Regions from separate parts of the Streptomyces sp. NPDC050211 genome, predicted to be linked through region 1. Evidence: riboswitches for the same ligand, from Rfam matches in the RefSeq annotation. Region 1 holds a riboswitch; each other region holds the start of a gene.

Region 1 (4,745 bases):
CAGGGCGAGCAGCGTCACGGCTATGGAGAGCCCGGCGCGGTCCTTGCCGGCCGCGCAGTGCATCAGGGCGGGGAGGCTGTCCTCGGCGAGCGCGTGCAGCACGCGGGAGTGCTCGGCGGTGCGCTCCTTGATGATCGTGCGGTACGAGGTGATCATCCGCTGCGCGGCCTTGCCGTCGGCGAGGATCGTGCGCAGCTGGTCGATGTCGCCGTCGCGGACCATCTTCCAGAACTCGGCGCCGTCCGCCGGGTCGGTCAGCGGGAGGTTCACATTCCGCACGCCGGGCAGCTCGACGTCCGGGCCCTCCAGCTTCTGGTCGGCCGCGTTGCGGAAGTCGAAGATCGTGTGCAGGCCGAGCGAGCCGAGGAACGCCGCGTCCTCCTCGGTCGCGTGCGCGAGATGCCCGCTGCGGTACAGCACGCCCTGTCGCACCCGTCGTCCGTCCACGGTCGGCAGTCCGCCCACGTCACGGAAGTTGCGCACGCGGGCCAGCTCCGGCTCGGTCGACGGGATCTGCTGCGTCACGGGGGCTCCCCTCCCAGTCGGCTTCGTCGGCGCGGCTCGTCGACGGGCACGCACTCGACCATACGACATGGATTCCTGGGGCAATGAGTTGTCCACAGGCGTTGTCCCGGGGTTCACGGACATAGATGATGTTGGTACTTGAGTGCACCTGTTCGGAACTGTGGAGACGTGATGCTGGAAATTTCCGAGAACGGCCGTACGTGGCTCCTGACCGGGCCGACCAGCGGTTACGCCATCCATCTCACCGACAGCCACGAGCTGCTGCACCTGCACTGGGGCCCGCGGATCACGCTCGCCGACGCCGAGGCCCTCGCCGTCCGTCCGCTGCCGGACTACCGGCCCTTCGAGGCCCCGCTCGACGGACGCGAGGAGTACCCCGTCGAGGGCGGCCCCCGCTTCGCCCGGCCCGCCCTCTCCGTACGCACCGAGGAGCGGCGCGGCACCGAGTGGCGCTTCGAGGCGTACGAGTCCGAGGGCGACGCGCTGCGACTGCGATTCCGCGACGGCGGCCTGGCCGTCACGCTGCACTACCGGATGCGCGACGACGTGGTGGAGCGCTGGGTGACCCTCGACAACGAAGGGCCGGAGGTCGAGCTGCTGCGGGCCGACTCCGCGGCCTGGACCCTGCCCGACCGCGACAGCTGGCGGCTCTCCCAGCTGCACGGCCGCTGGGCCGCGGAGTCCCGCCTCGTGCGCTCCGACCTCACCTACGGTGAGAAGGTCATCGGCAGCCGCCGCGGACATACCGGACATCAGCACCTGCCCTGGGTCGCGCTGGACACCGACGCGACCGAGGAGCGCGGCGAGGTCTACGGCTGCGCGCTCGGCTGGTCCGGGTCCTGGCGGATCGCTGTGGCCCAACTCGCCGACGCGCGCGTGCAGATCACCGGCGGCGCCGGCTACGACGACTCGGGCCTGCTGCGGCTGGCGGCGGGCGAGTCGTTCACGACGCCCGTCTTCGCCGGTCTGTGGAGCGACGGCGGCTACGGCGGGGCGAGCCGCGCCTGGCACGCGTACCAGCGGACGTATGTCATTCCGGACGCGGGCGAGGACCGGCCGGTGCTCTTCAACTCCTGGGAGGCCACCGAGTTCGAGATCTCCGAGGAGCAGCAGCGGGCGCTGGCGCGGCGGGCCGCGGACATGGGCGTGGAGCTGTTCGTGGTCGACGACGGCTGGTTCGGGGCACGGACCAGCGACCGGGCCGGGCTCGGCGACTGGACACCCAACCCCGACCGCTTCCCCGGCGGGCTCAAGCCGCTGGCGGACCACGTGCACGGTCTCGGTATGCAATTCGGCATCTGGGTCGAGCCCGAAATGGTCAATCCGGACAGCGACCTGTATCGCGCCCACCCTGAATGGGTGCAGCACCAAACCGGGCGCAAGCGGACGGAATTCCGCAATCAGCTCGTACTGAACCTCGCCCGCGGGGACGTTCAGGAATACCTCAGGGAGCAGCTCGACACGCTCCTCTCCAGTGCCCCGATCGACTATGTGAAGTGGGACTTCAATCGCTGCTTCACCGACGCGGGCTGGCCGGGAGAGGCGTATCCGCAGCGGTTGTGGGTGGACCATGTGCGTGCGCTGTACGGGCTGTTGGACCGGCTGCGGGACGCGCACCCCGGCGTCGCCTTCGAGTCCTGCTCGGGCGGCGGCGGCCGGATCGACCTCGGCGTGCTGGGCCGTACCGACCAGGTGTGGACCTCGGACAACACCGACCCGCTCGACCGGCTCGCCATCCAGCACGGCTTCAGCCAGGTCCACCCCGCGCGCGTGATGGCGGCCTGGGTCACCGACAGCCCGAACGCCATGCTCAACGGCCGGGTCAGCTCGCTGCGCTTCCGCTTCGTGAGCGCCATGGCCGGGGTGCTCGGGGTCGGCGGTGACCTCACCGAGTGGACGGACGACGAGCTGGCCGAGGCTCGGAACTGGGTGGGTCTGTACAAGGAGATCCGGCCCCTCGTGCAGCGCGGCGACCTCTACCGGCTGCGGCCCCCGCAGGGCGGGCTGAGTGCGGTGCAGTACGTGCTCGGCGACGAGACCGTCGTCCTCGCCTGGCTCGAGGCGCAGCGTTACGGCGAGCCCGTTCCGGCGCTGCGACTGCGCGGCCTCGACCCGACAGGGTCGTATGAATGCCGCGAAACGGGCGAAGTTCACCGGGGTGCGGTCTTGCTGCACCACGGGTTGCGCACGGGGCTGCGTGGTGACCTCGATGCGGCAGTTCTCCGCCTGCGTCGCATCTGAGTGATCTGTCCGAATTAGGATCTTCATTCCAACTCGCTCTGGAATAAAGCGTCCTGTGGTGAAGCTGCGTGAGCAGCGTCATATTCGTGACCGAGCGTTGTCCGTCATGTTCACGTAATTCACGTGGTTTTCCAGGGGATTGAATCCACTGGCCGGGGTGGAATTCACGGAGGGTGACTGGGTTTTCTCACAAGGGATCAAGAGAAACGCACAACCGTGGAACCTCTTGCTTGTCCCTTTGCGTCTTGGTCGCTTACGTTCGCCACCAATCCGGACGGACGCCCAATCCTGCCGCCGCCCGGAGACCGCTCAACTCACCCGTGAACGGCAGGAGCGGGGGACCCACAGGTACAACCGCCTGTTCCGGTCTCCGGAACGGCTAGGGGTTAAGTCGCCACCGCGCGGCCGGACATCTCCAGTCCGCACCCGACAGCTCACCTCGTAGGCGCCGGAGAGGAATTCGTCATGCCCGCGAAGGGTAAGCACCGCCGTCCCAAGAGCCAGCGCTTCACTCGCTCCATCGCCGTCGCCGGAACCGGTGGCGCCGCGCTCGCCCTCCCGCTCCTCGGGGCCACCGGAGCGCATGCCGCTCCCGCCAAGTCGGTTTCGGAAAAGGCCGTTCAGTCGGTTCCGACGACCGAAAAGAAGGCCGCGGAGAAGACCGCCGCCGCGAAGAGCTCGGGTGTACGGACCTATTCGGTGCGGGCCGGTGACTACCTTTCGAAGATCGCCGACGAGCAGAATGTCAGCGGTGGCTGGAAGAAGCTCTATGCGGACAACCGCGAGGCCGTCGGCTCCGACCCGTCGATGATCCACCCCGGCCTGAAGCTCTCGATCGGCAAGAAGGCCACGACCGGTTCTTCCAAGTCGTCGTCCTCTTCGTCGGCTTCGTCTTCATCGTCCTCTTCTTCGCCGAAGTCGTCCGGTTCTTCTGATTCATCTGGTTCATCCGCTTCGGGTTCGTCGAAGTCGTCCTCGAACACGGCGACCACCCAGTCCTCCGACACCACGAGCACGGCCGGCGGCTTCGCCCTCCCCGTGGCCGGTGCCAGCATCGGTACCCCGTACCGCATGTCGGGCAGCATGTGGTCCAGCGGCTACCACACCGGCGTCGACTTCGCCGCCCCGACCGGCACTCCGCTCAAGGCCGTCGGTGCGGGCACGGTCGTCTCCGCGGGCTGGGGCGGCGCGTACGGCAACGAGGTCGTCATCAAGCTGGCCGACGGCCACTACGCGCAGTACGCCCACCTGTCCTCGCTCTCCGTCTCCAGCGGCCAGAGCGTGACCGCGGGCCAGCAGATCGGCCTCTCCGGCTCGACCGGCAACTCGACCGGCCCGCACCTGCACTTCGAGATCCGCACCACCCCGGACTACGGCTCGGACGTCGACCCCGTCGCCTACCTCCGCTCGAAGGGTGTCTCCGTCAGCTGACACCCGGCGCCTGAAGCGTCCCCCACGCCACCGAAGGCCGGACCCCGATCCCCGGGTCCGGCCTTCGGTGCCGGCCGTGCGGGAATCCCGGTCGGGACGTATTCCTGAATTGGCGAACACTTTAGGAGTGGCTTATCTCACCGTCCGTCAACCCCTTCCTACGGTCGCGTAGCTCACATCCGAAGGTGAATCATGGGCCGACGTGGCAGACGATTCGAAGAATGACATCAGATCAGTGATCGGGTCGTACGTGGCGGTGGGGGACAGCTTCACCGAGGGCGTCGGCGACCCCGGCCCCGACGGGGCGTTCGTCGGCTGGGCCGACCGATTCGCGGTACTGCTCGCGGACCGGCGGCCGGAGGGCGACTTCGAGTACACCAACCTTGCCGTGCGCGGCAGACTCCTCGACCAGATCGTGGCCGACCAACTCCCGCGGGCCGTCGAACTCGCCCCGGACCTGGTCTCGTTCTGCGCGGGCGGCAACGACATCCTCCGGCCCGGAACCGACCCCGACGAGGTCGCCGAGCGCTTCGAGCGGGCGATCGTCC
Region 2 (4,745 bases), on a different contig from region 1:
CGCCTTGACCTGGTCGGGCGTCAGCTCCGGCTCCGCATGCCCGGTCCCGTCCAGACCGGTCGCGGTCGCGGCGCCCGCGAGGGCGATCGTGGCGGCCGTACGGACCGAGGTGCCGCCGGTCGAACGCTGTCGGGGCTTGCGGTGCGCTGCCACGGGGACCTGCACGTCCTTTCGTCCGACCGCCGGTGCCGTGGGGGCTCCGGCGGCTCTGCGTCCGGCGGCGACCCGCACAGGGGGAGCGGACCGCCGCCGGACCTTCTCGGCGGGGTGATCGACTGCCGCCCCTGGCCCGGGCGGCGGTGGGGAGCCGGTCACCTGGGGGAGGACGCTAAACCCGGGTGTGTCGGACGGGTAACGCATTGCGCGGAACTGACGCGAGCGGACCGCGCGGTGACCGTAAGTGATCGTGATCCCGTTCCGGGGCCGTCGACTTCACGCAGTGTGGTGACCGAAGTGAGGAATCCGGGACCCCTGGGGGTTACGGGCTGCTATGGGCCGCATATATGCAACCCCCTGCGTAGGGCAGGCCGGTGTCATGTGCCCCGACCGCCTCTGATTAGGCTCCGGCCTCATGGACGTACTCATCCATCTCTTCGTCGGCCTGCACATCATCGGCATCGCCGCCCTGCTCGGCGGCTTCTTCACCCAGATGAAGGCGATGGGCCAGGGCACCGCCCGCTTCGTCCCCGCGATGCTGCACGGCGCGCTGACGATGCTGGTCACCGGCATGATCCTGGTCGGCCTCAACCAGGCCGACGACCAGTCCGTCAACAACATCAAGATCGGTGTGAAGCTGGCGCTGCTGGTCGTGATCCTCGGGCTCGTCTATGTGAAGCGCGACGACGAGAAGGTGGAGAAGCCGCTGTTCGGCCTGGTCGGACTGCTGACCACGGCGAACGTCTTCATCGCGGTGCTGTGGACCTGACGTCCTGCGGTGCGGCGGCGGAGGTGACGGCGGCCCGCGCGGCAGCGATCGCCCCGGCCGCGACCGCGAGCCAAGCGGCCACCGCGATCCACAGCAGCACCTCACCCAGCGCCTCCAGCCACGGCACATCGAGGGCGGAGGACACCGAGAGGGTCCCCGCCGCCGTCAGCCCCAGCGGGAAGACGGTCGCCCAGCGCCGCACGTCGTAGCGCGGCCGGGGGCGGGCGAACTCGGCGACGAGCAGGACGGCGTACCAGGCCAGGGCGAGCACGAGCACCACGGCGGTCATGAAGCGCAGGACGCCGTCGTTGTCGTCGTTCCAGAGGTACAGGCTCGCGCTGTCGGCGGCGACGATTTTCGACCCGGCGAGCGCGGAGACGGCGAGCGCGCCGCCCGCGACCCAGTGATCACCGGCGCCTTCGGCCACCTGCCGCAGATCGAAGCAGGCCAGCGCAACGCAGTACAGCACAAGCCCCAGCCAGAACAGCACCATCGCCGCCCGCGCGAGCCAGGCCGCCCCCTCGGCGGCGGCCAGGGTGGCGCCGAGCACCGCGAGTCCCTGTGTGGCCACACAGCCGAGGAACACCGTGCCCGGCATACGCCGCCGCCAGTGCCGTACGGCGGCGAAGAGCGGCACGGGCCACAGCACGGCGGCCAGTGCGAGCAGCGCCTCGGCGAGCGGCTGCCAGTCGAGGGCGGAGAAACGGGTGCCGAGGACCGTCGTCGCCGCCACGGCGGTGAGCGCGCCCGGCGCCGCCGTCTCCGCGGCCCACCTCTCCCGCCGCCGCGGCAGCCGTACGACGAAGTCCGCGGCCAGTCCCAGCCACGCCGCGCAGGCCGCCGCGAGGGCGATACGGGACAGGACCTCGTACCCCGTCAGATGCAGACCGACCGACACGATGCCGGTCGCCATAACGGTGGCACCGGCCGTCGGCGAGCGCTGTGCCCACCAGGCGCGGAGGGGAGAGAGGCTGGGCATGGGCCCGATGGTAGGGAGCGGCACGCGCCTTGAGAGCGGGGCACGCGCGCGTGCCTACGGAAAACCGCCTGTGCCGCGTCCCCGTCCCGTCAGGCGGGCCGTACCACGCTGTGGATCGACGACTCACCGTCGTAGAAGATCGACTCCTCGCGCACATACGCCCCCGGCTTCGGCGCGTGGATCATCATCCCGTTGCCGATGTAGATGCCGACGTGGCTGATGTCGTCGTAGAAGAAGACCAGGTCGCCCGGCTGGGCGGCGGAGAGGGAGACCGTCGTGCCGGCGTTCACCTGGTCCCAGGTGGTGCGCGGGAGGGAGATGCCGGCGGCGTTCCAGGCGGCCTGGGTGAGGCCCGAGCAGTCGTAGGAGTCGGGGCCGGTCGCGCCCCAGACGTACGGCTTGCCGATCGTGGAGCGGGCGAAGGCGAGGACCTTCTCGGCCTTGGTGGCGTACGAGGAGTCGGCCACGGAGGTGTCGGAGGACTCCGACGTGCCGGTGCCGCTCTCCTGCTGCTGCGCCGTCTCCTGGGCCGCCGCCTCCGCCGCCTGCTGCCTGGCGAGTTCCGCGGCCTTGCGCTCGGCCTCCTGCTGCTTCTGCCGCTCGATCTCCGCGAGCCGCGCCTTCTCCTCGGCGGTCAGCTTCGACAGCAGCTCGCGCGCGTCGGCCAGCTTCTGCTGGACGGTCGTCTTGGCGGACTTCAGGTCGCCCTGCGACTCGGTGAGCGTCTCGAGGCTCGCGGTGGCCTCCCGGCGCTTCTCCATCGTCGCGGACTGCTGCGTGACGAAGTCGTCGACCGCCTCCTTCTGACGGCCGGTCATCCGGTCCATCAGCTGGGTCTGGTCGAAGTAGTCCTGCGGGGTGTCCGCGAGCAGGAAGGTTGCCGTGTCGGGGGCGGAGGCGCCGGTGCGGTACTGGGCCGAGGCGAAGGAACCCAGTTCCTCGCGCGCCTCGTTGAGCTTCTGCGTGCGCTGCGCGACGTCGTCGAGGAGGGTGTCGACGCGCTTGCGCTGCTTGGTGGTCTTCTCTTTCGCCGAGTTGTACTTCTCGGTCGCCGACTCGGCCTGGCGGTAGAGATCGCCGACCTTCTTCTCGACCTCTTCGAGACTCGGCTTGTCGTCGGCCGCGGGGGCGGCGTTGGCCGACTGGGACAGCAGGGCCACGGAGGTGAGGGCCGCCGTGGCGAGGGCGGGGGTCCGTATGCCTGCGACGCGCGAACCCGAAGGACGCGACTTGCGGTGCGACGCCAAGGGAGGCGACTCCTTCCATCGTCCGCCTACCGAGTTAGCTGTCGGGTTCGGGCGGGTGGTTCGGAAGGGTTGCCCTACGACCGCTTCCCGAAGGGAAGTCCGGCCGATTCACCCCAAGTTCGGTGGGTCCCCGGCTCCGGACTGCCCCGTGGGCGTGCCGGACTCGGCGGAGGCCGTACGGCCCGGCGACGTTCGCCGGTAGGGGTCGTGCGGCCTGGAGGAACGCTAGCCAACTCGTGTGGCCTCTGTGAAGGTTGATGGGCGATATGCCCGATACATTTTCGTGACCTTAGCGCAGGACGTCGCTCGCTGTGGTCAATACGGAAGGGTCTGCGGTGAGTTGCTCGTATTTTGTCCGGAGTGACGTCGTCCGCCCGCTTCGGGGCGGTAGCTTCCAGCCAGCCACGGTCGGGAGCCGTGGCGGCTGGGAGGGAGTACGGCCATGAGGAAACGCACCGCACTCGTCATCGCCACAGGAGTCGCACTCACCGTCACCGCGGGCATCGCACCCGCGAGCGCGGGCGCCGGTCAGGACGGCCGCACCGGCGGTAAACCCGTCGTCCGCGCGATCGCGAAGGGCCTCGACAATCCACGCCAGTTGTCGTACGACCACGGGCGCCTGTACGTCGCCGAGGCCGGCCGGGGCGGCAAGAAGTGCATCGGGGAGGGGCCGGAAGGCGAGACCTGCATCGGCCTCACGTCGGCCGTCACCAAGATCTACTGGAACGGGGGCGCGTGGAAGCACCACAGGGTGGTGCAGGGCCTGCCCTCGGCCGCCGCCCCGGACGGCGGCTTCGCGACCGGCGTCGACGGCGTCTCCGCGCGGCACGGCAAGATCTGGGGCGTCGAGACCTTCGCCCCGCCGGAGGCCGGAGTGCCCACGACGCCGCCCTGGGACAAGCTCGGCAAGCTGCTGAAGATCAGCCACGGCAAGGCGAAGATCGCCGCGGACATCGCGGCCGTGGAGCTGAAGCACAACCCGCACAAGGCATCCGTGGAGTCCAACCCGTACGCCGTCCTCGCGCTCCCCGACGGCCGCAAGATCGTCGCGGACGCCGCGGGCAACGACCTGATCGAGGTCTCGCCGTCCGGCCGGGCCCGCCCCTTCACCGTCTTCCCGGACCACGACAAGAACCAGTCCGTCCCGACCTCCCTCGCGCTCGGCCCCGACGGCAAGCTCTACGTCGGCGAGCTCAACGGCGAGAGTGAGAAGCCCACCGCGCGCGTGTGGCAGGTCGACCCCTGGACCGGCAAGATCCTCGGCTGGAAGTCCGGCTTCGGCTCGATCACCGGCCTCGCCCTCAACGACAAGGGCGACCTGTACGTCAGCCAGCTCTTCGCCGGCGTCGTCACCAAGGTCTCCCACGGCAAGCGGACGAACGTGAAGGTCCCCTTCCCGGCGGGCGTGGCCGTCGACCCGTACGACGGCAAGCTCTATGTCTCGGCCTGGTCCGTCGCCGATCGCGACGGAACGGACCTGGGCCAGGGAAAGACGCCGGGCGGCCAGGTCTGGAAGATCCTCGGCTTCTGAGTCGACTGGGGCTCCGCCGACTCTGAGACCCTTGGGCCTTGGAATTCGGCGATGTTCTCAGGG
Region 3 (4,745 bases), on a different contig from region 1:
ACTGGTGGCAGAAGCGGTGGGTGCGGTACGGCGCCCTGATCACGCTCCTCGCGCTGTCCGGGCTCGTCATCCTCGCCCTGGTCCGCGAGCAGACCGGCACGGAGGGGTTCCTGGTCGGGCTCGGTCTTTCGGTGTTCCCCGTGCCGCTGCTGATAGCCGCCTTCCGCTGGCTCGACCGGGTCGAACCCGGCCCCTGGCGCAATCTCCTCTTCGCCTTCGCCTGGGGCGCCTGCGCGGCGGCGCTGATAGCGATCGTCGCCAACAGCTTCGCGACCAGATGGATAGCGACGGCGACCGCGGATCCGTCCAGCGCGGACACCCTCGGGGCGACGGTGATAGCGCCGATCGTGGAGGAGTCCGCCAAGGCGGCGGCCGTACTGCTCGTCTTCCTCTTCCGGCGACGCGACTTCACCGGGATCGTCGACGGGGTGGTGATAGCGGGGGTCACCGCGACCGGCTTCGCGTTCACCGAGAACATTCTCTACCTCGGTACGGCCTTCGGGACCGACCAGCTCACCGGTGACCGCGGCATCGCCTCCGTGACCGCGGCGACGTTCTTCGTCCGCATCATCATGTCGCCGTTCGCCCACCCGCTCTTCACCGTCCTCACCGGCATCGGCTTCGGTGTCGCCGCGCTCTCGGCGGACCGGCAGCATGTCCGGCGCGTGCTCGTGCCGTTGTCCGGGCTGCTGCTGGCGATGGGCATGCACGCGATGTGGAACGGCTCGTCGAGCTTCGGCGAGTACGGGTTCTTCGCCGTGTACGCCGTCTTCATGGTGCCCGCGTTCGGGCTGCTGACCTGGCTGGTGATCTGGACTCGGCAGCGGGAGCTGAGGACCGTACGGGCCGAGCTGCCCGCGTATGTCGCCGCGGGCTGGCTGGGGCCGGCCGCGCCCTTTGTGCTCGGGTCGATGCGGGCGCGGCGGCTGGCCCGGGAGTACGCCCGTCGTCACTTCGGCAGGCCGGCGGGGCGGGCGGTGGCGCAGTACGAGGCGTACGCGACGTCGCTGGCGTTTCTGCGGCATCGGGGGCGGCGGGGGCGGGCCGGGGCCGACTTCGTCGTACGGGAGCGGGAGTTGCTGCATGAGCTGTGGCAGCGGCGGGGGGTTGCGGGGCCGGCGCTGGAGCATGCGGCGCGGGTGGCTGCGCCGCCTTTGCCGGTGTACGGGGGGTATGGGAATGCGGTGCCCTACCCGTATCCGGCGTACAACCCGTATCGGACCTAGCCGGCGTTGCGAGTGGCCCGGCGTGGGGGCTGGGCGGGGGTGGGTCGCGCAGCCCGGCGCTGACGGGGTGCCGCCTGCGCCCACCCGTGCCGCCCCAGGCGGCACGAATGCCCGCAGCTGAGCGGGACGGCGGCCCGCAGCTTGACGGCCCACGCCACCGCCTGCCGGGTGGGCACCGCCCCAGGCGGCACGCATGCCCGCAGCTTGGCGGGACGGATGGCCGCAGCTAAGGGGCGACGGCCGACCTGACGCCCCCGCCCCGCAGCTGAGCTACCTCAGGGGTTCAGCCCCTTGCTTCGCAGCCAGGCCATCGGGTCGATGCCGCTGTCGGAGCCGCCGGTGTGGACCTCGAGGTGGAGGTGGGCGCCGGTGACGTTGCCGGTGGCGCCGACGCGGCCGATGACGTCGCCGGTGGCGACCTTCTGGCCGACGCTGACGCTGAGCGAGGACTGGTGGGCGTACCAGAGCTCGGTGCCGTCATCGAGGGTGAGGACGGTCTTGTAGCCGTAGGAGCCGTCCCAGCCGGCCTCGGTGATCGTGCCGCTGTGGATGGCCTTGATGAGCGTGCCCGTGGGGGCGGCGAAGTCGAGGCCGGTGTGGTAGCCGGAGGACCAGAGGGAACCGGCCTGACCGAAGGTCGAGGTGATGGTGTACGAGGAGGTCGGCAGCGCGAACTGCTTGGCCAGCTGGGCGAGCCGCTCGGCCTCCGCCTTGGCCGCGGCCTCCTCCTCCGCCTTCTTCTTCGCGGCGGCGGCCTTGGCCTTGGCCTCCTGCTCCGCCTTGGCGGCCGCTTCGGCGGCCTCCTTCTGCGCGGCGGCCTGCACGGCCTGCGCGGCCTTGCTGTCGACCTGGTCCTGCTGCCGCTCGGCCTGGGCGATGATCCGGGAGCGCAGCGCCTCACCGGCGTCGGCGGCGGACTGCTCGCTTTCCGTGGCGGCCACGCTGACACTGCTGAGCGCGGTCGCGGTGTCCGCCGAGTCCTCGGCGGAGTCGTCCGAGATGATCGAGCCCACGGACGGCAGGTCGGGCAGGGAGATGGACACCGGCGGCTTGCCGGTGTTGGCGCTGGCCATGCCGCCCGCGCCGACGGCGGCTATGACACCGACGCCGAGAACCGTGGAGCTACGGGCGAATGCACCGTTGCGCTGCTTGCTGACGCGGTGCCGGCCGCGTACGGGACGAATGGACTCCTCGGTGGGGTTCCACTCCTCCAGCGGGCCCTCGTCGTCGGTGCGGAAGCCGCTGTACACAAAGGTGTCGGGCTCGCGCTGACTCGGCACGAAGGGGGCCTCGGGGGCAGGCCGGTTGGACGCCACGTAGGCGTACTCCTTTCCTTCCTTCTCGCCTACCGGGTTAGCTGACGGGTTCGGAGCAGGAAGGTCTCCTACGCGCGTATACCTACCGTGCTTCCACGGTGGCATCCGCGCGATTCACCCCAAGGTGGTGGTTCCCCGGTTCCCTTGCGGAATTCGGCGCGTGCGCACGGAGCCGACTCTTGTGACGGCTGGGACGACCGCGCTGCGTTATCGAACGTTAATAGACGCGGGGGCCGGATTCCAAGCGGTTCCGCTTGATCGTTAACGTTTTTGCGCAGGACGTACAGGCCATGACCGGTGAAAATCGGGCGAGTTGACCACGGCGCAGCAGCAACTCGGCAGTCACACCAGTTCTGACGTTGCGTCAGTTGTTACCGGAACTAGACCGTCCACTCACGCCGGGTGACAACGATCAAGCCCGCGGCGGGCGCGCTCGATGATCTCGTCCTCCGTGAGCGGCACATCGTGGTGACTGAGGCAGATCGGCACCTCGATCTTGCTGAATCCGGTCCCCTCGGTCGCGGCGTTGAACGTGCCGCGCTGGAGACCGGCGAGGTTGTCGAGGACCGCGTTCCGCGCCTCCGCCATGGTCTCGACGGCGTTGATCTGAGCGGGCACGGTGAGGCGGCCGATGAACTGGTTCACCGTGTTGCCCAGCGCCTGGTTGTGGATCCCCCTGGGCGTCTGCGAGGCGAGGACCATCCCGAGTCCGTACTTGCGTATCTGACGGATGAGTTCAACGGTGCTTTCGGTACTCGGATTCGCCGCACCGGACGGTACGAAGTTCTGCGCCTCGTCCATCACCAGCAGCCCGCCCAGGGCACGGTCGCCGACCGGGTGCGCCCGGAACCATGAGAACAAGGTCGCCTGGAGGCGGCGGACGAATTGGGCCGGTCCGTCGCCGGACAGGCCGACGAAGCTGATCACCGAGATACGTGCGGTCTTCCCCGGCGACGGGATCAGGAGCATCCCGGGATCGGCGGGTGCGCCGGACTCCCCGAACAGCGGGTCGGTCTCCATCGCTGCTTCGAGCGTGTCCGCCATCTGAACCGCGAAGCGCCTGGTCCTGCTGTTGACGATGTCGGGCGGGGGCTCGGCGAGCAGCTCGACGAAGTCGGCCAAGGTCTTGCCGCCGTCGCGCGCGTACTGTTCGAGGGCGCGTTTGAGGACCCCCAGCTGCTGGGTCGCGCGAGCACTGCTGCCCCGTATGCCGGCATGCGGCGCGAGTGATGTCACGGTCGACCTGACCAGACGCGGGAAGTCGTCCTCGTCGTCAAGGACCGGACCGAAGTCGGGGAGCGGGTAGAAGGAGATCGGGCGTCCACGGTTCAGGCCCGGCGTCCACACCACCACCTCGACATCCGCGAAATAGCGTCGGGCCTCGCGCTCTTGCTCGTCCGCCCAGCGATCCGGCGTGCGCGGCCAGGGGTCGCCGAGCCGTGCGAGGTCGTCGTTCGGATCCAGCACGATCGCCGAGACACCACGCAGGGCACATTGCTCCACGAGTCGCTTGATCAGGACCGTCTTGCCCGATCCCGCCGCCCCCACCACCGCGGTGTGCATCCGGAGCCGTTCCATGGGAACCGCGAACGGACGGCGGCCCCGGACCGTGGTGCCGATGACGATCTCGGTACGAGCCGGCTCGGCGTCCTCCGGCATGTCCGCCGCGTCCGCCCCGGATCCGGTGTCCGTGGCCGTGATGCCGAGTTGCTGCCGCAGATCGGCCAGCACCGGCGCGAAGATCTCTGTGCGGGAGGCGGGGCGTTCCTGCCGCAGCCAGTCGGCCAGGCCTGACGCACGGTCGTCGAGCATGGCCCGGAGAGCGGCCAGGGTCCGGAGATCGGCGGCGCCGATCGGTAACGACACCCCGCCCCGCGCCTCGAAGTCGTCCTTGATCTCCTTGGTCTTGGCACCGCTCGGATACGGCATGTTCCGCAGCAGGATCAGACGGCGGCTCGTCAGATGGGCCGCCAGGCCGGCCTCCACAGCCGCGTTGCGTATCCGGGTCTGGGCGGCGCGAGGGTTGTCCGTGGCGATCGCCCGTAAGGACCAGTGGACTTCGTTTTCGCTGGCCTCGTCGACGACATGACGCAGCCGGGCATGCAGCGCCGCCTTGCGGCCGAAGTCCGTCTCGATGAGGAACCGTGTCTCGTCCACACCGAGTTCCTTGACCAGGCTCCGCAGTCCCGCGCCCAGCAGAGCG
Region 4 (4,745 bases), on a different contig from region 1:
TCGGCGCGCGACTGCTTCGCCGCGTGCGGGTCGACCACGATGAACCCGGTCTCCCCCGGCATCACATAGTGCAGCCGCCGCCGGATCTGCTGCTGGGCGTACGCGTCGTCCTGCCAGCGCGCCTTGAGGTCCCGCAGCTGCTCGACCCGCTGCTGGGCCTGCTGCTTCTGCTGCTCGAGATCGGCGATCTCGGCGCGCTGGGAGACGTACTGCCTTATCGGATAGGCGAGCGCCACGACCAGCGAGCACAGGACGAGTGCCAGCAGCGCCGCGCGGCCGGTCAGCCGGGAGCGGCGGGCCTGGCGTTTGGTCTGGGACCGGTAGACGCGGGCCGCCGTCTGCTCGCCGAGCAGCCGGATCCTGGTCGCGGTGGAGAATCGGTCCCGGTCCTTGACCGCCATGACCCGCCTCCCCTTCATACGTGCGTACGTCCCCGCACACGGTACGGGACCGAGTACGGGGACGTACGTACGACGCTGCGCTGCGGCCTGTGTCAGTCCTTGAAGCGCGGGAAGGCGCTACGACCGGCGTAAACCGCCGCGTCGTCGAGGATCTCCTCGATGCGCAGCAGCTGGTTGTACTTGGCGACGCGGTCCGAGCGGGCCGGGGCGCCGGTCTTGATCTGACCGCAGTTCACGGCGACGGCGAGGTCGGCGATGGTGACGTCCTCGGTCTCGCCGGAGCGGTGGGACATCATGCACTTGAAGCCGTTGCGCTGGGCCATCTCGACGGCGTCCAGGGTCTCGGTCAGCGAGCCGATCTGGTTGACCTTGACCAGCAGGGCGTTCGCGGAGCCCTCCTCGATGCCGCGGGCCAGGCGCTCCGGGTTGGTGACGAAGAGGTCGTCGCCGACGATCTGGACCTTGTCGCCCAGCTTCTCGGTGATGACGTTCCAGCCGGCCCAGTCGTCCTCGTACAGCGGGTCCTCGATGGAGACGAGCGGGTACGCGGAGACGAGCTCCTCGTAGTACTCCGTCATCTCGGCGGCCGAGCGGGACTTGCCCTCGAACTCGTAGACGCCGTCCTTGTAGAACTCGGACGCGGCGACGTCGAGCGCGAGCGCGATCTGCTCGCCGGGGACGTAACCGGCCTGCTTGATGGCCTCGATGATGAGGTCGAGGGCGGCGCGGTTGGACTCCAGGTTCGGGGCGAAGCCGCCCTCGTCGCCGAGGCCGGTGGACAGGCCCTTGGTCTTCAGCACCTTCTTGAGGGTGTGGTAGACCTCGGCGCCCCAGCGCAGGGCCTCGGAGAAGGTCTCCGCGCCGATGGGGGCGATCATGAACTCCTGGATGTCCACGTTGGAGTCGGCGTGCGAGCCGCCGTTCAGGATGTTCATCATCGGCACCGGCAGCAGGTGCGCGTTCGGGCCGCCCAGGTAGCGGAAGAGCGGGAGGTCGCTGGCCTCGGAGGCGGCGTGGGCGACGGCGAGGGAGACGCCGAGGATGGCGTTGGCGCCGAGCGAGCCCTTGTTGTCGGTGGCGTCCAGGTCGAACATCGCCTGGTCGATCAGGCGCTGCTCGGTGGCGTCGTAGCCGACCAGCTCCGGGCCGATCTGCTCGATGACGGCGAGGACGGCCTTCTCGACGCCCTTGCCCATGTAGCGGTTGGGGTCGCCGTCACGCAGCTCGATGGCCTCGAAGGCGCCGGTGGACGCACCGGACGGAACGGCGGCACGACCCGTGCTGCCGTCGTCGAGGCCGACCTCGACCTCGACCGTGGGGTTGCCTCGGGAGTCCAGGATTTCCCGGGCTACGACGACGTCGATGGACGGCACGAGCATCTCCTTCGTGGATGTGACGCGGTTTAGCAGGACCGCAGCGGCTCTGCGAGATGAGCCTAACCGGCTCCGGGCGATCGGCCACCGGGTCACCCACCCGATGGACAGAACCGAGAGCAAATTGTTTCTGAACGGAACAAAAAGTGTGTCAGAAGTGAGCCGGACGCGGGGCAGAAGCGGGGCAGAAAAAAGCCCCGCCCCGGTGCGTACGGGGGAATGACGCACCGGGGACGGGGAGCCCGTGGGGACGGGGGGACCCTCACGAGGCCTTCACCATGAGGACCACGGATGTGAGGGAGCTGTGGTTCAACTGTGTCCTGCCTGCGGAGGCAAGATCACTTGAGGTGCAGCTGCTGACCCGGGTAGATGAGGTCGGCGTCCGAGACGATGTCCTTGTTGAGCTCGAACACCTTCGCCCAGCCGCCCTTGACGTCGTGCTCCTCGGCGATGGTGCTGAGGGTGTCGCCCTTGACGACCTTGTACTCGCCGTCGCCCTTCTTGACCTTCTTGCCGGTCGGGGTGGTGACGGTCTTCTTGGTGCTCTGCTCGGGCGCGGGGCGCTCGGCGGAGCGGGAGGCCGACTGCTCCTCGCTGGAGCGCGTGGTGCTCTCGCTGCTCTGGTTCGACGAGGAACCGTTGTACGAGGCGCTCGACAGGCCGGTGCCGCAGTTCGGCCAGGCACCCTTGCCCTGGCCCGCGAGGACCTTCTCGGCTATCTCGATCTGCTGGGCCTTGGAGGCCTGGTTGGCGGTGGCGGCGTACTGCGTGCCGCCGTACGCGGCCCAGGTGGAGGCGGAGAACTGCAGACCGCCGTAGTAGCCGTTGCCGGTGCTGATGGACCAGTTGCCGCCGGACTCGCACTGGGCGACGGCGTCCCACTCGGAGGCGGTGGCGGCGGAGGCGTTGCCGGCCGCCATCAGCGGGGCGGCGACGGCGGCACCGGTGACACCGGCGATGGCGATGGCCCGAGTGGCCTTGGACGGACGGCGGTGCTTGCCCTTGCCGGAAAACAGCATGGTTGATCCCCTCACCGACGCCTGCGAGGTGAGCTGTCGGGTTCGGGCCGGTTGAGTTGCCCGGCCATGTCTCGTACGAGGCTCTGGTCTCGTACGGGGCACGGCTTCACCCCAAGCCGCTCGGTCAACTGACGGGCGCGGCACTTACCTTGGGTCCCCCGCTCCTGCCTACGGCGCTGTTAAGCGACGACTGTTCCCGTGCGGCCACTGGCAGGATTCGGCGTTGTGGCAGCCGGGGCTCGTGTTGGCGAGCGGTGATGACCGTAGACACGCGATCCGCGGAATTTCAAAGACGATCAGGGCTTCTGAGACTCATCCCACACTTTCACCGAACCGGACATTCAGCGCTAAACAGGGAGTCAACTACCGCTGGTTTTCGCCCGTTTCGACACCGACTTCGAGGGTCTGACCGGGGATGATGAGGTCCGGGTCGGTACCGATGGTTCCCTGGTTCTCGGTGTAGAGCGCACGCCATCCGCCGCTCACCTCAAGGGAGTCGGCGATCGTCGTGAGAGTGTCCCCGGCGCGGACGCTGTAGGAGGCGTGACGGCCGGCGGTGTCGGCGCGCACCTCACTCTCGGCCTCGTCCGCGCTGACGCCCCGATGTTTGCCGGTTCCGGTGCCGGTGTCCGTAAGGTACGAAGAGCCGCCACTCTGGCCTGACTTGTCCGTATCGTCATCCTCGGCGGAACCCGTGGAGGCACTCGGGCTGGATTCGACGAATGTGTCCGACTTGGCCGGGTTGTCCGTCGTATCCGACGGCTCGTCAGACGGAGACGGGGAGGACGGCGAAGGAGAGGACGAGGAAGGGGAAGCCGAGGGGGACGACTCCGAAGACTCCGAAGACGAGGACGACTCAGGCGAGTCGGACAAACCGGGTGAGTCAGATGAGTCGGAGGAAGCGTCGGGCGACGTGGACGGTTCGGCCGATGCCTCGCCCTCCAGGCCCGTGTCGACGTTCGCCGAGCGGGAGTCCTCACCGAGGCCGTGGAGCAGTCCGCATGCGGGCCACGCGCCGGCGCCCTGGTCCGCGAGGATCTTCTCGGCGACGGCTATCTGCTGGGAACGGCTGGCCTGGTCGGCACTCGGGGCGTAGTCGAGGCCGCCGTACCGCTCCCAGTCCTCCTGGGGCAACTGCAGTCCGCCGAAGAACCCGTTGCCGCTGTTGGCGCTCCAGGCGCCGCCGCTCTCACACTCCGCGACCTTGTCCCAGGTGCTGCCGTCGGCCGCGCTCGCGCCGCTCGCACCGAGGAGGGGGATGGCGATGGCGGAGCCGGTCACTCCGGCCGCGACGAGCAGGGCCGGGGCCTGACGGGGGCGACGGTGACGACCGTTCCCGGAGAGCATGCGGGGGCCTTTCGCGAGACAGCAGGGACCGGCGCGGCGGGTGAGGCTGGGGGGCCGCGCTGATCCGTGAACGTATAGGCAGCCCCTCACTTGTCACAAGTTAATGCCGCGTAGATCACGTGAAGATCACAGACGTGAGTGCGTGTCACCTTTGCGCAGGTGAGGCGAGTTGGCCAGGTGGCGCGAACTCGACGGGCAAGTCACCAGCCGGTCGAGGTGAACGCGACCGGCAGGCCATCAGACCGGTGGCGCGCACTCGACCGGCAGACCAGCAGACCCGCGGCGCGCACTCGACCAGCAGACCAGCAGACCCGCGGCGCGCACTCGACCAGCAGACCAGCAGACCCGCGGCGCGCACTCGACCAGCAGACCAGCAGACCCGCGGCGCGCACTCGACCGGCAGACCAGCAGACCCGCGGCGCGCACTCGACCAGCAGGCCATCAGACCCGCGGCGTGAACTCGACCGGCAGTGTGCGTAGGCCGCGCATGATGAGTCCGCCGCGCCATCTCAGGTCGGTCGGATCCATCGCGAGTCGCAGGTCGGGGAGGCGGGTGAGGAGGGTGGCGAGGGCGGTCTGGCCTTCCAGGCGGGCGAGCGGGGCGC

The links. Region 1 has a riboswitch for cyclic di-AMP ahead of AB0I98_RS22630 (LysM peptidoglycan-binding domain-containing M23 family metallopeptidase). Riboswitches for the same ligand answer to the same signal wherever they lie in the genome.
Region 2: linked by a shared signal. The riboswitch ahead of AB0I98_RS06310 (NlpC/P60 family protein) and the one ahead of AB0I98_RS22630 (LysM peptidoglycan-binding domain-containing M23 family metallopeptidase) in region 1 are both predicted to bind cyclic di-AMP.
Region 3: linked by a shared signal. The riboswitch ahead of AB0I98_RS21725 (M23 family metallopeptidase) and the one ahead of AB0I98_RS22630 (LysM peptidoglycan-binding domain-containing M23 family metallopeptidase) in region 1 are both predicted to bind cyclic di-AMP.
Region 4: linked by a shared signal. The riboswitch ahead of AB0I98_RS22925 (transglycosylase family protein) and the one ahead of AB0I98_RS22630 (LysM peptidoglycan-binding domain-containing M23 family metallopeptidase) in region 1 are both predicted to bind cyclic di-AMP.

What each region holds. Positions count from the first base shown of each region.
Region 1 is NZ_JBFALC010000022.1:89,697-94,441, forward strand. Features, by position in the region: gene AB0I98_RS22620 (tyrosine-protein phosphatase) at 1-525, opposite strand, end outside; gene AB0I98_RS22625 (alpha-galactosidase) at 697-2,766, shown strand; cyclic di-AMP (ydaO/yuaA leader) riboswitch at 3,063-3,227, shown strand; gene AB0I98_RS22630 (LysM peptidoglycan-binding domain-containing M23 family metallopeptidase) at 3,232-4,197, shown strand; gene AB0I98_RS22635 (SGNH/GDSL hydrolase family protein) at 4,433-4,745, shown strand, end outside.
Region 2 is NZ_JBFALC010000004.1:140,414-145,158, forward strand. Features, by position in the region: gene AB0I98_RS06295 (NlpC/P60 family protein) at 1-153, opposite strand, end outside; gene AB0I98_RS06300 (hypothetical protein) at 572-925, shown strand; gene AB0I98_RS06305 (tellurite resistance/C4-dicarboxylate transporter family protein) at 903-1,904, opposite strand; gene AB0I98_RS06310 (NlpC/P60 family protein) at 1,994-3,151, opposite strand; cyclic di-AMP (ydaO/yuaA leader) riboswitch at 3,159-3,330, opposite strand; gene AB0I98_RS06315 (ScyD/ScyE family protein) at 3,594-4,682, shown strand.
Region 3 is NZ_JBFALC010000021.1:20,107-24,851, forward strand. Features, by position in the region: gene AB0I98_RS21720 (PrsW family intramembrane metalloprotease) at 1-1,226, shown strand, start outside; gene AB0I98_RS21725 (M23 family metallopeptidase) at 1,502-2,542, opposite strand; cyclic di-AMP (ydaO/yuaA leader) riboswitch at 2,554-2,711, opposite strand; gene AB0I98_RS21730 (DUF87 domain-containing protein) at 2,936-4,745, opposite strand, start outside.
Region 4 is NZ_JBFALC010000023.1:16,368-21,112, reverse strand. Features, by position in the region: gene AB0I98_RS22935 (septum formation initiator family protein) at 1-401, opposite strand, end outside; gene eno (phosphopyruvate hydratase) at 494-1,780, opposite strand; gene AB0I98_RS22925 (transglycosylase family protein) at 2,113-2,793, opposite strand; cyclic di-AMP (ydaO/yuaA leader) riboswitch at 2,797-2,979, opposite strand; gene AB0I98_RS22920 (transglycosylase family protein) at 3,157-4,140, opposite strand; gene AB0I98_RS22915 (cytochrome P450) at 4,582-4,745, opposite strand, start outside.